One region of the Pseudomonas sp. FME51 genome, then DNA from elsewhere that is predicted to be linked to it. Evidence: predicted binding sites of a transcription regulator. Region 1 holds the regulator's gene; each other region holds the start of a gene.
The links. Region 1 encodes sigma-54, which starts transcription at its own class of promoters, with help from an activator protein. Its sites were predicted from a motif close to ANTGGCATNNANNTTGCTNT; they were not measured.

Region 1 (3,840 bases):
GTGCGGAGATTGCCCGGGCACTGGCCACCGACCCGCAGTTCATTCTGCTGGATGAACCCTTCGCGGGAGTTGATCCGATCTCGGTGAATGACATCAAGCAGATCATCCAGCACCTCAAGGACAAAGGCATCGGCGTACTCATCACCGACCACAACGTCCGCGAGACCCTGGATATCTGCGACAAGGCATACATCGTCAACGACGGACACATTATTGCCGAAGGCGGTGCCGAGGAAGTCCTTGCCAACCAGCTGGTGCGAGACGTGTATCTGGGCCACGCCTTCCGTTTGTAATAACTCGACGGATTGAGGCATGCTAGGGCGAATAGCCATGATTTTGTTTTAACCATCAATGGCTTGAAAAAGGCATAAGGTAAACCGCAACACTATGAAACCAACGCTCGTCCTCAAGATGGGGCAGCAGCTGACCATGACTCCACAGCTGCAGCAGGCCATCCGACTGCTTCAACTGTCCAGTCTTGATCTCCAGCAGGAGGTGCAGGAAGCACTGGAAGCCAATCCCATGCTGGAAATGGCCGATGACAGCGATGATGATTTCAGCCCCAGCACCGCCGATACCCCCGGCAGTGACGATGATCCTTCCGCCACTGCATTGCCCGAACCCGTCGCCCTCGACGCAATAGACCAGCACAGCCACAGCGAAGAAGAAGGCAATTGGAACGAGCAGATCCCCAACGATCTGCCGGTCGATACCCAGTGGGAAGATATCTACCAGACCTCCGCCAGCTCCCTGCCCAGCTCCGATGATGAGGATTGGGACTTCACCTCGCGTACCGGCACTGGCGAAACGCTGCAGAGCCATCTGGAATGGCAGCTCAACCTGCTGCCCCTGTCGGATACCGACCATCAGATTGCCATTGCGCTGATCGACGGGATCACTGCCGATGGTTATCTGGAAGAGTCGCTGGAAGACATCCTTGCCTCGCTCGACCCCGATCTCGAGGTAGAACTCGATGAGATCGAAATGGTACTGCACCGGATTCAGCAGTTCGAGCCGACCGGCGTCGGCGCCCGAGATCTGAGCGAATGTCTACGCCTGCAACTGCAGCAGCTGCCCGTCTCCACGCCCCTGCTGGAACAGGCCAAGCAGATCGTCCGTGATCACCTGGAGCTGCTCGGCAGCCGCGACTTCACCCAGCTGATGCGCCGCTCGCGGTTGAAGGAAGATCAGTTGCGCGATGTAGTGGCGCTGATTCAGACCCTGAACCCGCGCCCCGGCGGCGAGATCGCCTCTGGCGAGGCAGAGTATGTGATACCTGACGTCATCGTGCGCCGCGACGAGAACCGCTGGATCGTCGAGCTGAACCAGGAAGCCGCACCCAAGGTGCGGGTCAACAGCCAGTATGCGTCCATGGTCAAACGGGCGGACAGCAGCAGCGACAACACCTACCTGCGCAACCATCTGCAGGAAGCGCGCTGGTTCATCAAGAGCCTGCAGAGCCGCAATGAGACCCTGATGAAGGTTGCCAGCCAGATTGTCGAGCATCAGCGCGGCTTTCTGGAGCACGGCGAAGAGGCCATGAAACCGCTGGTACTGCATGCCATCGCCGAGGCTGTAGGCATGCATGAGTCGACCATTTCGCGGGTGACCACACAGAAATACATGCATACACCACGCGGCATCTTCGAGCTCAAATACTTTTTCTCCAGCCATGTCAGCACGGCTGAAGGCGGAGAATTCTCCTCCACCGCCATTCGCGCTCTAATCAGAAAGCTGGTGGCGGCGGAAAATCCGAAGAAACCATTGAGCGACAGCAAAATCGCTGGTCTACTGGAAGAACAAGGCATCCACGTAGCGCGCCGGACCATCGCCAAATACCGCGAGTCGCTCAATATAGCGCCATCCAGCGAAAGAAAACGCCTGGTTTAAGCCTGTGCACAGGCAGACTCGACTAGAGTCAAGGAATACGAAAACGAGAAGTGGCACCATTGGGGTAACCAGAAACGGGGCCCCGGTTCATAAAGCCAGTCAGGAGAAGTATTATGCAAATGAACATCACGGGTCTTCAACTCGATATCACCGATGCTCTGCGTGATTACGTAACCGAAAAGCTCGCCCGCCTCGAAAGGCACTTCGACAAGATCATCAGCGTCCAGATCACTCTGGAGGTAGACAAGCTCAAGCAGAAGGCCGAAGGTACCCTGCACATCGCCGGCAACGACCTGGTTGCCGAAGCGGAACATACCGATATGTATGCCGCCATTGACCTGCTGGCCGACCGCCTGGATCGCCAGCTGATCAAGCACAAGGAAAAATATATTGGCCGCCAACAGGGCGTCAATGCCCGGTAGGACTTGAAAGAGACCCATGCAAATAGAACACATACTCACCCCCCAGCTCACCTTCGCCGGTGTGCAGGGGGGCTCAAAAAAACGTGTGCTGGAGATGATCGGCAAGATGATCGCCCAGCACACCGAACTGGATTCTGACGCCATTTACGAAAGCCTGATCGCCCGAGAAAAGCTCGGTTCGACCGGTTTTGGTAATGGCATTGCCATCCCCCATTGCCGTTTGGAGCAATGCACGGAAGCCATTGGCGCGCTGTTGCAGCTCAACAGCAAAATCGATTTCGATTCCCTCGATGGCGAGCCCGTTGATCTGATTTTCGTACTGCTGGTACCCCACGAGGCTACCGAGCAGCATTTGCAGATACTCAAGATGCTGGCCGAAAAACTTGATCAGGAAGACCTGCGTGAGGCCCTGCGACAGGCGCCGGATGCAGAAAGCCTGTATCGGGTCATGGTTGGCAACAGCGGAGACTGATAGTAATGCGTTTGGTTGTAGTCAGCGGACGTTCCGGATCCGGCAAAAGTACCGCTCTGCATCTTCTGGAAGACAGTGGCTTCTACTGCATCGACAACTTGCCGGCAGGCCTGCTGCCGGAACTGGCCCGACAGGCCAACAACACCGATTTGAGTCTGCCTAAAGTCGCCATCAGTATCGATGCGCGCAATCTGCCCAGCGATCTTCAACGCTTCCCGGAACTGCTCAAGCAGGTCCGTGATGCGGGCATCCATTGCGACGTGCTGTTCCTCGCCGCCACCGACGAGGTACTGATCAAGCGTTTTTCGGAAACCCGCCGCAAGCACCCGCTGACCGATGGCAACCTCTCGCTCGGCGAGGCAATTGCTACTGAATTGAAGCTGCTCGAACCCATCATCGATCTGGCCAGCCTGAAGATCGATACCAGCCATCTGACGCTGTACCAGTTGCGCGACCTGCTCAAGCAACGCTTGCTCAGCACGCAGAACAACAGTCCCTCGATCCTGATTCAGTCCTTCGGCTTCAAGCGCGGCGTGCCGGTGGATGCCGATCTGGTGTTCGACGTGCGCTGTCTGCCCAACCCCTACTGGAAGCCCGATCTACGGCCGTTTTCCGGCAAGGACCAGCAGATTCGTGACTATCTGGATGCCGAACCCGATGTCCAGGACATGTATCAGGACATCCACCACTTCCTGCAGAAATGGCTGCCGCGCTACGCCGCCGGCGAGCGTAGCTACATGAGTATCGGGATTGGTTGCACCGGTGGGCACCACCGCTCGGTATACATCGCCGAACGTTTGGTGAGAGAGCTCAGCGCAGAGTCTCCGAACCTGCTCATCCGTCACCGGGACCTGCCATGACCCGACTGTGCAAACAGGTAGAGATCATCAACAAACTGGGCCTGCATGCCCGGGCCGCAGCCAAGTTCGTCGGCGTGGCCAAACAACATGATTGCAGCATACAGATCGGCGGTAATGAACAGCAGATGGTCGACGGCAAGAGCATCATGCAGGTCATGATGCTGGCCGCCAGCAAAGGTACTGAAGTCTGCATTAT
Region 2 (3,840 bases), on a different contig from region 1:
CTTCAGCTCCAGATCCAGGCCGGGCGTGGGCGGTGTCAGGCGCGGCGCTTCATAATCCAGCGCCGCAGTCAGCTCGACACCACCAGCTACCCGCCGGTTGGCGATGATGGAAGCATCCGCTCCCATCTCATCGCGCACCAGTTTCATTGCCGAGCGCATGTCTGCTGCAAAAAAACGTTTGACTCTCATGGCCTGACTCACCCCTGTGTAAATCAATTCTGTCCGACGGTGGCAACGATGGTGACCTGCTTGCTATCGGGTATTTCCTGGTAGGACAACACCTGCGCTCCGGGCGCCGCGTATCTGACGAACCTTGCCATCATGTTGCGTACCGGACCGGCGACCAGCAATATCGCCGGCTTGCCCTGCATTTCCTGACGCTGCACCATATCGGCAAGCGATCGCTGCAGCTTCTCCGCCATACCCGGCTCCAACAAAATGCCGTCATCATTGCCCTGACCGGCCTTCTGCAGACTCTGAAGCAATATCTGTTCCAACCTGGGCTCCAGGGTAATTACAGGCAGCTCGGACTCAAGCCCGACAATGCTTTGCACGATGGAGCGGGATAAGGCGATGCGCACCGCGGCGATCAAAGCGCCGGTATCTTGACTCTTGCCCGACTGGTTCGCGATGGCCTCGGCAATGGTACGGATATCCCTTACCGGTACCTGCTCCTGCAGCAACCCCTGCAACACCTTGAGCAGGCCGGACAGGGAAATGATTCCCGGCACCAATTCCTCAGCCAGCTTGGGCGACGCCTTGGCCAGCACCTTGAGCAGCTGCTGAACTTCCTCATGGCCGAGCAGCTCATGGGAATGCTTGTAAAGAATCTGGTTCAGGTGAGTGGCGACCACGGTGCTGACATCCACCACTGTGTAGCCCAGAGATTGCGCCTGATCCTTGTGCATGGGCTCGATCCACACGGCTTCCAGGCCAAACGCAGGGTCTTTGCCCGGAATACCCTTGATCTCACCGAACACCTGACCCGGATTTATTGCCAGCTCACGGTCGGCATGCACTTCGGCCTCCGCCACGCCCACCCCCATCAGCGTGATGCGATAGACGTTCGGTGCCAGATCCAGGTTGTCGCGGATATGCACGGACGGCATGAGGAAACCCAGGTCCTGTGACAGCTTCTTGCGGATCCCCTTGATCCGCGCCAGCAACTGCCCCCCCTGACTGCGATCGACCAAGGGGATCAGCCGGTAGCCGACTTCCAGCCCAACCATGTCCACCGGGGTGACATCATCCCAGCCCAGCTCCCGGCTTTCCGGTCGCTGCAACGCCGGCAGCTGCGCCTGCTGCTCAACAGCCTGCTCCGCCTCAGCCTTGATCCGCTGCCGGTTGGCAATGAAATAAGCGCCGCCAGCGGCCATGGCTCCCAGACTCAGAAAGGACAGGTGCGGCATACCCGGAATCAGGCCCATGACGATCATGATCGCCGCCGCGATACCCAGCGCCTTTGGGGACGCGAACATCTGCCGCTTAACCTGACCACCCATATCTTCGGAAGTGGAAACCCGCGTCACCATGATGGCAGCGGCGGTGGACAGCAGCAGCGAGGGAATCTGCGCCACCAGGCCGTCACCGATGGTCAGCAGCACATAGATTTCACCGGCCTCGGCAAAGCCCAGCCCATGCTGCGCCATGCCAATGGCCAGACCGCCAATGACGTTGATGAACAGGATCAGCAGACCGGCCACCGCATCGCCGCGAACAAACTTGCTGGCACCGTCCATCGAACCATAGAAGTCCGCTTCCTGGGCCACTTCCATACGGCGAACCTTGGCTTCTTCCTGATCGACCAGACCCGCGTTCAAGTCAGCATCAATCGCCATCTGCTTGCCGGGCATGGCGTCCAGAGTGAAGCGCGCACTGACCTCGGATATGCGTCCGGCCCCCTTGGTCACCACCACGAAGTTGATGATCATGAGGATGGTAAACACCACCAGACCGACCACGAAGTTGCCGCCGATCACCACTTCGCCGAAGGCCTGGATCACCTTGCCCGCCGCATCTCCGCCCTCATGCCCGTGCAGCAATACCACCCGGGTCGAGGCCACGTTGAGCGCCAGGCGCAGCAAGGTGGCCACCAGTAGAATGGTTGGGAAGGCGGCAAAATCCAGTGGCCGCAGGGCGTAGGCACAGACCAGCAGTACGACCAGTGACAACGCAATATTGAAGGTGAAGAACACGTCCAGCAGAAACGGCGGGACCGGCAGCATCATCATGCCGAGCATGGCCAGCAGCAAAATCGGCACACCCAGGCTACCGTGGCGCAGACCCGCCAGATTGCTGCGCATGGAGCTCATCATCTCACCACGATCGACTGGCATTCCCCTGAGTTACCTCAAAACAATAAATTGACGAAAAAGTTCCGTGGACCTACCCAAAGCAAGAACTGTTCCATAATGCCAATAAAACCCATCATCCAACCTGGCTGCCCGCAGGGCTGTGCCCAGGCAAGCTTCAAAGGCTAGAATGCCGACGACTTTCTGCCATCAAGCAAGAACAACAAATGCTGTATTTTCTCTGGTCACTGCCCGCCCTGGTCGTTCTGGCGACCATCCTCAGCGGCCATGCCAACATCACCGTCGCCTCGATCCTGGGTCTGATGACGGCCATTCCCGTGGCCTTGTTTGCCGGCCCCATCGGTTTCGAGACCGCCCAGTTATCCGAGGCGCTGCTGCGCGGACTGTGGATCGGCGCGGTGATCGCGCCCTACATCCTCGGTGGTCTGCTGTTCTGGCAGATAGCCGCACGCGGACCATCTGACCCCTCCTCTACCCCGACCACCGGCAATACCGAACTGGATAGCAGTACCTGGACGCCGCTGGCCCGGCGCCGGCTGGTGTTCTTCGCCTGCTTCCTGGTCGGCCCCTTTGCCGAATCAGTGACCGGGTTCGGTGTCGGCATGCTGGGTACGGTTATCCTGCTGCGCCGCTTCAATTTCGCGGCCCGGCACCTGATGATCTTCGCGCTACTCAGTCAGACGGTGATCCCCTGGGGTGCAATGAGCAGTGGCACCCTGCTGGCCGCAGCCTATGCACGCATTCCTGCGGTGCAATTGGCGTTGTACACAGCGGCACCAGTGGCGCTGTTGATGCTGGTCTGGCTCACCCTGTTCTGGCAGACCGCTCGCCGGGCCGGCATCTCCGCTCCCTGGTCAGAATGCCTACGCGAGGTGGCCTGGATCGCCGCCAGCCTGCTGACACTGGTGCTCACTTCCTTTTATCTGGGACCGGAAACAGCCTTGCTGGCAGCCTACGGCCCGCTGATCGTCGTCCGCTATCTGCTGGACCTGCGGCCAGACCGGCATCAGACACGGACGGCGGCGCGCAAGATCCTGCCCTACGTTCTGCTGATCGGTGGCCTGGCCTTGAGCCGGCTGCTGCCTGAACTGCGCAGCACCCTGAGTACCTTTGCTCAAGTAGCATTGTTCGAGGACCTGCCTGCCTGGTCGCCGCTGTTCCATGCCGGCAGCTGGCTGATTGTCGGCGCGCTGATCATTCTGTTGTTGCGCCGGCAGACCGGCAGTCTGCGCCAGGAACTCAGCACCGCCTGGCGCACCGGCCAGCACGCAGTATTGACGCTGTTCCTGTTCGCCATGATGGCCGAGGTGCTGACTGCTTCCGGTATCTCCGGCGCCTTCGCCAGCGCCACCTTCAGCGCGCTGGGTGAAAAAGCGATTCTGGTCACCCCGCTGCTGTCGGGCGGATTCAGTATCCTGGCCAACAGCGGCAACCCGGCCAATAGCCTGTTCATGCCATCGCAAGTGGCGCTGGCCGCCCAGGCCGGATTGAGCATCCCGGCGGTAGCCGCACTGCAGCATGCCTCGGG
Region 3 (3,840 bases), on a different contig from region 1:
CGGCATCCTCGGCACCGGCCCCGAAGCCCAGCTGGTGACTGTCAAAACAACCTCACTGCTGGTCCATCTGACGCTGATCTTTCTGGTGTTCCGTTTTCGCCAGCCGGTGGCAGTGTGGATCGCCGGTTCACCCGAGCGTGACGGTGCGGTGTATGCGTTGCGGCGCTGGCTGGCCGGTGTCTGGTCGCTGCTGATGGCGGTGCTGATCATGGGTGGCTGGGTGGTCTGGGCACTGCGCATCGAAGATGGCTTCACCAAGCTGCTCGAATTTATTGGAATCTCCGCTGCCATCATCGTGTTGGGTCGGTTGGCTGCTGTCTTGGCGCTGGGTGCGTTGGGGCGTCTGGCCGGTGTCAGCGAGGATGTGCCGGATGAGCGCCGTCCGACCAGCTCCACTGATCTGCGCAGTCAGCTTGCCGAGCAGTATTACCCGCTGCTGCGCTGGCTGGTTTCGCTGGTGATTACGGTAGCCACTCTGGTTGCGCTGCTGCAGGCCTGGGGGCTGAATGCGTTGCAGTGGTTTGCCCCCGGCACCATTGGCAGCAGCCTGGCGTCCGCGTTCGTCACTATCGTCATTGCCGTGGCGATCGCCCTGGTGGTCTGGCAAGCTGCCAACGCCGCGGTTGAACAGCGCATTACTCGCTGGCGCGGGCAGGGTGATCTGTTACGTGCCGCGCGGCTCAATACACTGCTGCCGATGCTTCGCGCCGGCCTGTTTCTGGTGATCGTGTTGATTGTCGGACTGACTGCGCTGAACCAGATCGGCGTCAACACCACACCGCTGATCGCCGGTGCCAGCATCATCGGCGTGGCCGTCGGCTTCGGCTCGCAGAAGCTGGTACAGGATTTCATTACCGGGATTTTCCTGTTGATGGAAAATGCCATGCAGGTGGGCGATTCGGTGACGGTAGCGGGGGTGGCGGGAACGGTGGAAAACCTGTCGATCCGTACCGTGCGTCTGCGCGCCGGTGATGGTTCCCTGCATATCGTCCCGTTCAGCTCGGTGACCACGGTCAACAATGCTCATCGGGGCATTGGCAACGCGGCTGTGCGCATCAGTGTTTCTTATGACACCGATATCAACCAGGCCATCAGTGAACTCAAGGCGATTGGCGCAGCGCTCCGTGAAGACTCCGTCTTCTCGGCGCAGATCCTGGCGGATATGGAAATCTGGGGCGTAGATGCCGTGGATGGCTCCATGGTCACCCTGGCCGGCCAGATGCGCTGTACCGACAAGGGCCGCTGGGGCGTCCAGCGGGAGATCAACCGCCGGGTGCTGGAACGCTTCCGGCAGTTGGGCATCGCCATTGCTGACCCGCGTGAACGTCCTTTCATGCCACCTTCTTCGGCAGTTAACTCGTCCGACGAAGGCTGACACCCAGCGCACCAAAGCAGGCCCTGCAGGCGTTATATTGCGCTGACATGGTTCAAGCAGGGCCTCATTCTTCCAGTCTATTCAAGCCCCTCCCGTACGGTTTTCCCTCACTCTATAAACTCCCAGCCCTTGCGCCACGCGGTATGCGAGACGTGCTTGCGTGTTGTTCCTCAGACTGGCACGCCCCTTGCTCTGGTCCTTGCACAGACAGTTGCAGCGAAGAGAGGAAGACTTATGGGTGGGGATGTCACTTCAACCTGGCGGGGAAGGCTGGTGATCATCGGCAACGGGATGGTGGGCCATCATTGCGTCGAGCAACTGATTGCGCTGGGTGCATTGTCTCGTTATGAAATCCATATATTCGGTGAAGAGCGTCAGCGGGCCTATGACCGGGTGCATCTGTCCGAGTACTTTGGCGGGCGTGATGCCGAGTCGCTGGCATTAGGGCAAGCGGCCTTGTATCAACAACCGGGAGTGCATCTGCATCTCGGCTCGCCAGTGCTGGATATTGATCGCGGCAATAAACAGCTAATCACTGCCTGCGGTCGAACCAGCTACGACCAGCTGATACTCGCCACCGGGTCCTTCCCCTTCGTACCACCGATCCAGGGCGCCGAAGGTACTTCAAGGCTGGTCTACCGGACTCTGGACGACCTGGATGCCATTCGCCAGGCGGCTGATGGCGCCCGGCGTGGTGTGGTGGTCGGCGGTGGCCTGCTCGGGCTGGAGGCGGCGAACGCGCTGCGATCTCTGGGACTGGAGGCCCATGTGGTGGAGTTCGCGCCGCGGTTGATGCCGGTGCAGCTGGACGCTGAAGGCGGCGCCGCGCTGCGGGCGCGGATCGAGGCGCTGGGGGTGGCGGTGCATCTGTCCCGCGCCACCAGTAAGATCACGCGGGGCGACGAGTACCGCTGGCGGATGAATTTCGCCGATGGCGAATACCTGGAAACCGATCTGGTGGTGTTCTCCGCCGGCATCCGGCCGCAGGATGCGCTGGCACGCAGCGCAGGACTGAGCATGGCGGAACGGGGTGGCGTGGTGGTGGACAATCACTGTCGCACCAGTGACCCGGCCATCCATGCCATCGGCGAGTGCGCCAGCTGGAATGGGCAGGTATTCGGGCTAGTTGCGCCGGGCTACCAGATGGCCCGGCTGGTGGCGGCGCAATTGCTTGGCCAGACCAGCGAGCCGTTCACCGGGGCGGATATGTCGACCAAGCTCAAGCTGCTCGGCGTGGATGTCGGCTCTATCGGTGATGCCCAGGGCGCTACCCCCGGATCGCGCAGTTACCGTTTTATCGACGAGGCCACCGCCGCCTATCGTAGACTGGTGGTTTCTGCCGATGGCCAGCATGTGCTCGGTGCGGTATTGGTTGGCGATAACAGTTACTACGATACCTTGCTGCAGTATGCGCAGAACGGCATCAAGCTGCCGAAAGCCCCGGCCAGCCTGATCCTGCCGCAGTCCGAGGGCAACCCGGCGCTGGGCGTCGATGCGCTGCCGGCGGCGGCCACCATCTGCTCCTGCCATAACGTCAGCAAGGGCTCCGTGTGCTGTCAGGTCGACGCTGGCGTGACCGACCTTGGTGAATTGAAAGCCATCACCAAGGCCGGCACCGGCTGCGGTGGCTGCAGCGCGTTGCTCAAACAGGTCTTCGAGCATGAGCTGAGCGCACGGGGTGTGGTGGTCGATCGCAGCCTGTGCGAGCACTTTGCCCATACCCGTCAGGAGCTCTACGACATCATCCGCGTAGAGGGTATTACCCGTTTCGAACAGGTGCTGGCCCGGCACGGCAAGGGCGAACTCGGCTGCGACATCTGCAAGCCAGCGGTGGGTTCGATCCTCGCCTCCTGCTGGAACGAGCCGGTCATGGACCCGGCGCTGGTGCCCCTGCAGGACACCAACGACACCTTCATGGCCAACATGCAGAAGAATGGGACCTACTCGGTGGTGCCGCGCATCGCCGGTGGCGAGATCACCCCGAAAAAGTTGATCGTGCTGGGTGAGGTGGCGCGCAAATACGACCTCTATACCAAGATCACCGGTGGCCAGCGCATCGACCTGTTCGGTGCCCAGCTGCACGACCTGCCGGATATCTGGGCCGAGCTGATCGCGGCCGGCTTCGAGACCGGTCACGCCTACGGCAAGTCCCTGCGCACGGTGAAATCCTGCGTGGGCAACACCTGGTGCCGCTACGGCGTACAGGACAGTGTCGGCATGGCCCTGCAGCTGGAGCATCGCTACAAGGGCCTGCGTGCGCCGCACAAGATCAAGTTCGGCGTGTCCGGCTGCACCCGCGAATGTGCCGAGGCGCAGAGCAAGGATATTGGCGTGATTGCCACCGACCGCGGCTGGAACCTCTACGTGGCGGGCAACGGTGGCATGCGCCCGCGCCACGCCGAGCTGTTCGCCACCGATCTGGATGACCAGACCCTGGTGCGCTACATCGACCGCTTTCTGATGTT
Region 4 (3,840 bases), on a different contig from region 1:
GGCAGTGTCCACTTCCGGCAATTCACGCAAGCGTTCTTCGATTGCCTGCAGCTGCTGAGCCTGATTGCTCAGGCTGACCTGTGAATCAGCTACGGGGGCACTGGTGTTTTGTGTGTCGGCAGCCGGGCGTTCTGACACCTCGCGTTTGCCGCCAGCTGCGCCAGCCTGGTTGCTGCGTGCGGCGCTATTGGTGCCGCCTGTGTTGAAATCTATGGCCATAGGTTTTTCCTCAGAACCTGTATGTCTACTGCTGTAACGGCCGCAGTCAGCGAAACTTTAGGAATCTGGGCTATAAAATGTGTGATCTGGCGCGCGCTTTGTGCACTTGGGTGGATGACGGCAAGTATAGTCGATTCGATGGGTTGCATCACATAGCCACCTCAACCTGACCGGGGCCGATGATGCGGGCCCGAACCACGCGATCGGAGCGGAGATTGCGTACCCGGATCTGACTGCCGGTACTGCCGCTTTCCAATGCTTCCCCAGGCATGCGCACCGATACCCGGCTGTTGGCGGCACTGATTACCACCTTGTCGCCACGTTTGACCGTTTCGTCCTGCTCCAGCTGATTGGGGCTGAGCACGGTGTCGGCCGCAACGGGTCGGCGCACACGCATGCCGATCGCGCGTTCCGGCCGCATCAGATAACCGCCGCTGATATTCCCCACGTTGCGCTCGCGCAAGGTGATATCCTGCGCCGCAATGACCGCGTGTCGCGGCAGTGGGCGAGTCGTCACCAGTACCTGATGATACAGCTCCACCGTGGCTGGCACGAACAGCCGCCACTGCACATCGCTGTCACAAGTGACGCGCACAGTCACACGCCCGACCGGAATGTCGGGACTTTCCAGGCTCGCCTGAATCGCCTCGGGTGGACACAAAGGCAGCCGCAGACGCGGATCGAGCCTGCTCACTTTTATTTCGAAGCGTGCGTCCCGGGTGCTGCCAGCCAGATGCGTGGCAACTTTATCTTCAAGATAAGTGGTGGTGGTGCCGATAAGCTGATCAATAAGCGGACTGGCACTCAGGCTGCCGGCACTCAGCAGCGCAGCGAGCGCGATCAGTCTGGTTGTAAGTGCCGATAACTGCATGGAATTCGAACCTTGACCTTGGGGTTACGCACGTCAAAATGCCGGCGTCTCTCTATATTGAAGGTATACGCAAGCAAGGACCATGCCGCTCAAACAGTATCCAGAGGAGTTGACGATGGCGGGCATAATGGACTCGGTGGACAAACGCACTCAGCTGGTCGGGCAGAACCGGCTTGAGCTGTTATTGTTCAGGCTGGGCGGCCGGCAGCTGTATGGCATCAACGTGTTCAAGGTAAAGGAAGTGTTGCAATGCCCCCGGCTGACAACGCTGCCCAGGCTGAATCCCGTGGTGCGCGGTGTGGCGCATATTCGCGGCGGCACCTTGCCGATCATAGATCTGAAGCAGGCGACCGGCGGGCGCGCGCTGGAGGATCTGTCCAGCGCCTTTGTCATCATCACCGAATACAACAATCGGGTGCAGGGTTTTCTGGTGCGGGCGGTAGAGCGCATCGTCAACCTGAACTGGTCCGATGTACACCCACCGCCACGTGGTACCGGCCGTGATCATTATCTGACCGCAGTGACGCGGGTGGATGAGCAGATGGTGGAAATCATTGATGTTGAGAAAGTGTTGGCCGAGGTCATCGCCGGAGAAGAGGCCGTACCTCAGCGCGCCGCTGATGCACGGGTGCTTACGGAGGCCGCCAGCCACAAGGTGCTGGTGGTCGATGATTCATCGGTGGCGCGCAAGCAGGTTATCCGTTGTCTGGAAGCACTGGGTATCGAGGTGGTCTCGCTCAACGACGGTAGTGAGGCGCTGAATTGGCTTCAGGCGCAGGCTGATGCCGGGGTGCAAGTGGCCGATTCGCTGCTGATGATGATCTCGGATATCGAAATGCCGGAGATGGACGGCTACACTCTCACTGCTGAGGTGAGAGCCGACCCGCGAATGAAAGACCTGCATGTCATGTTGCATACATCACTCTCCGGCGTATTCAACCAGGCGATGGTGCGCAAGGTCGGAGCGGATGATTTTCTGGCAAAGTTCTCACCAGACGATCTCGCCGAACGGGTTATTCAGCGATTGCAGACGGTAGGCGAGGCATAATGCAATGAGGATGTTCCTCATGCATCTGGACTGGAGCATTGTGTGTGACGGCAGTTGATCAGAGCTTCAACCTGTTCCGGGACTTTCTTGAAAGGACCTGCGGCATCGTGCTCGGTGATAATAAACAGTATCTGGTGGCCAGCCGGCTCAACCGATTGCTGGAGCAGCGAGGTATTCGCGATCTTGGCGAGTTGATGCGACACATGCAGAAACAGCCACATTCAGGGCTGCGCGAGATCGTGGTGGACGCCATGACGACCAACGAAACTCTATGGTTTCGTGATGCTTATCCATTCGAAATCCTGAAGAATCGACTGATACCTGAATTCGTCAGCAACCAGCCGGGGCAGCGCCTGCGCATCTGGTCGGCGGCCTGCTCATCGGGGCAGGAGCCCTATTCGTTGAGCATGACCATCGATGAGTACGAGCGGGCCAACCCAGGTCAGTTGCGTGGGGGTGGGCAGATTGTTGCCACCGAAATTTCCCCGAGCATGCTGACGGCCGCCAAAGCGGCGCAATATGACAGTCTGGCCATTGCCCGCGGCTTGTCCCAGGAGCGTTTGACCCGCTATTTCGATGAGCTTGCACCCGGCCGCTGGTCGGTAAAAATGCCGGCACGCAGCCGTGTGGAGTTCCGTCAGCTCAACCTGCTCGACAGTTACAGCATTCTCGGCAAGTTCGATATCGTATTCTGCCGCAACGTGCTCATCTATTTTTCCGCAGAAGTCAAAAAGGACATCCTGCGCCGCATCCACGCCACACTCAAACCGGGTGGCTACCTCATGCTCGGCGCCTCTGAGGCGTTGAATGGTCTGCCGGAGTTGTACCGCATGGTGCAATGCAGCCCGGGAATCATCTATCAGGCCCGCTGAGTCTCTGTGGGCCCCGCTGATTGCCGGTTGCCCTTGCAGGCTTGCCGTTGGGCGGAAATCCCTTGCCGCTTCGTCGATTCTTGATTGAATAACTTATTGATTTATAAGGTTAAATTTGTAATGGCATAACTATTGCTAAAGCTGATGGCAGCGGCAATAGAACTCTGGCCGTCGGGCCACAGTGAGGAATGTCATTATGAGTTTGAGTTTCGATCGCGCTCTGGGAGTGCATGAAAAGGCACTGGCCTTTCGTGCCGACCGTGCCGGGGTGTTGGCCAACAATATCGCCAACGCCGATACGCCCAATTACCAAGCCCGTGACCTGGACTTTGCCGCCGTGCTGGAAGCCCAGCAGACGGGTGGAGATCAGGGCTTCCAGGCGGCGCGCACACATGCCCGACACCTGGATGTCGAGGGCTTCATCGATCAGGCCGCCGGCCTGCGCTATCGCATTCCTTACCAACCGTCGGTCGACGGCAATACCGTGGAAACGCAGGCTGAGCAGGCCCGCTATGCGGAAAACGCCGTCGATTTTCAGGCCAGCTTCACTTTCCTCAACAGCAAATTCAAAGGGTTGATGACAGCCCTGCGCGGAGACTGATCATGTCGCTCAATCAGGTATTTGATATTGCCGGTTCCGGCATGAATGCACAGTCTCTGCGGCTTAATACCGTAGCCAGCAATATGGCCAACGCCGAGACCGTTTCCAGCAGCATCGACCAGACTTACCGCGCCCGCCAGGCTGTGTTTGCCACTGTATTCAATGAGCAGCAGGCCATGGGCGGATCCTTGTTCGCGCCGGCGGACCAGGCAGGACAGGGTGTGCAGGT

Region 2: flhA (flagellar biosynthesis protein FlhA) is a predicted target of sigma-54. The motif match lies at 2,392-2,411, and genes of this name have one in related genera.
Region 3: nirB (nitrite reductase large subunit NirB) is a predicted target of sigma-54. The motif match lies at 1,550-1,569, and genes of this name have one in related genera.
Region 4: flgA (flagellar basal body P-ring formation chaperone FlgA) is a predicted target of sigma-54. The motif match lies at 1,161-1,180, and genes of this name have one in related genera.

The regions. Positions count from the first base shown of each region.
Region 1 is NZ_JABUYN010000014.1:75,044-78,883, reverse strand. It holds gene lptB (LPS export ABC transporter ATP-binding protein) at 1-293, shown strand, start outside; gene INT39_RS19460 (RNA polymerase factor sigma-54) at 388-1,890, shown strand; gene hpf (ribosome hibernation-promoting factor, HPF/YfiA family) at 2,004-2,312, shown strand; gene ptsN (PTS IIA-like nitrogen regulatory protein PtsN) at 2,329-2,784, shown strand; gene rapZ (RNase adapter RapZ) at 2,790-3,644, shown strand; gene INT39_RS19440 (HPr family phosphocarrier protein) at 3,641-3,840, shown strand, end outside.
Region 2 is NZ_JABUYN010000008.1:146,394-150,233, reverse strand. It holds gene flhF (flagellar biosynthesis protein FlhF) at 1-189, opposite strand, end outside; gene flhA (flagellar biosynthesis protein FlhA) at 213-2,315, opposite strand; gene INT39_RS15055 (L-lactate permease) at 2,519-3,840, shown strand, end outside.
Region 3 is NZ_JABUYN010000005.1:35,468-39,307, reverse strand. It holds gene INT39_RS10270 (mechanosensitive ion channel family protein) at 1-1,375, shown strand, start outside; gene nirB (nitrite reductase large subunit NirB) at 1,610-3,840, shown strand, end outside.
Region 4 is NZ_JABUYN010000002.1:399,039-402,878, forward strand. It holds gene flgM (flagellar biosynthesis anti-sigma factor FlgM) at 1-219, opposite strand, end outside; gene flgA (flagellar basal body P-ring formation chaperone FlgA) at 368-1,090, opposite strand; gene INT39_RS06295 (chemotaxis protein CheV) at 1,206-2,138, shown strand; gene INT39_RS06300 (CheR family methyltransferase) at 2,183-3,010, shown strand; gene flgB (flagellar basal body rod protein FlgB) at 3,207-3,611, shown strand; gene flgC (flagellar basal body rod protein FlgC) at 3,614-3,840, shown strand, end outside.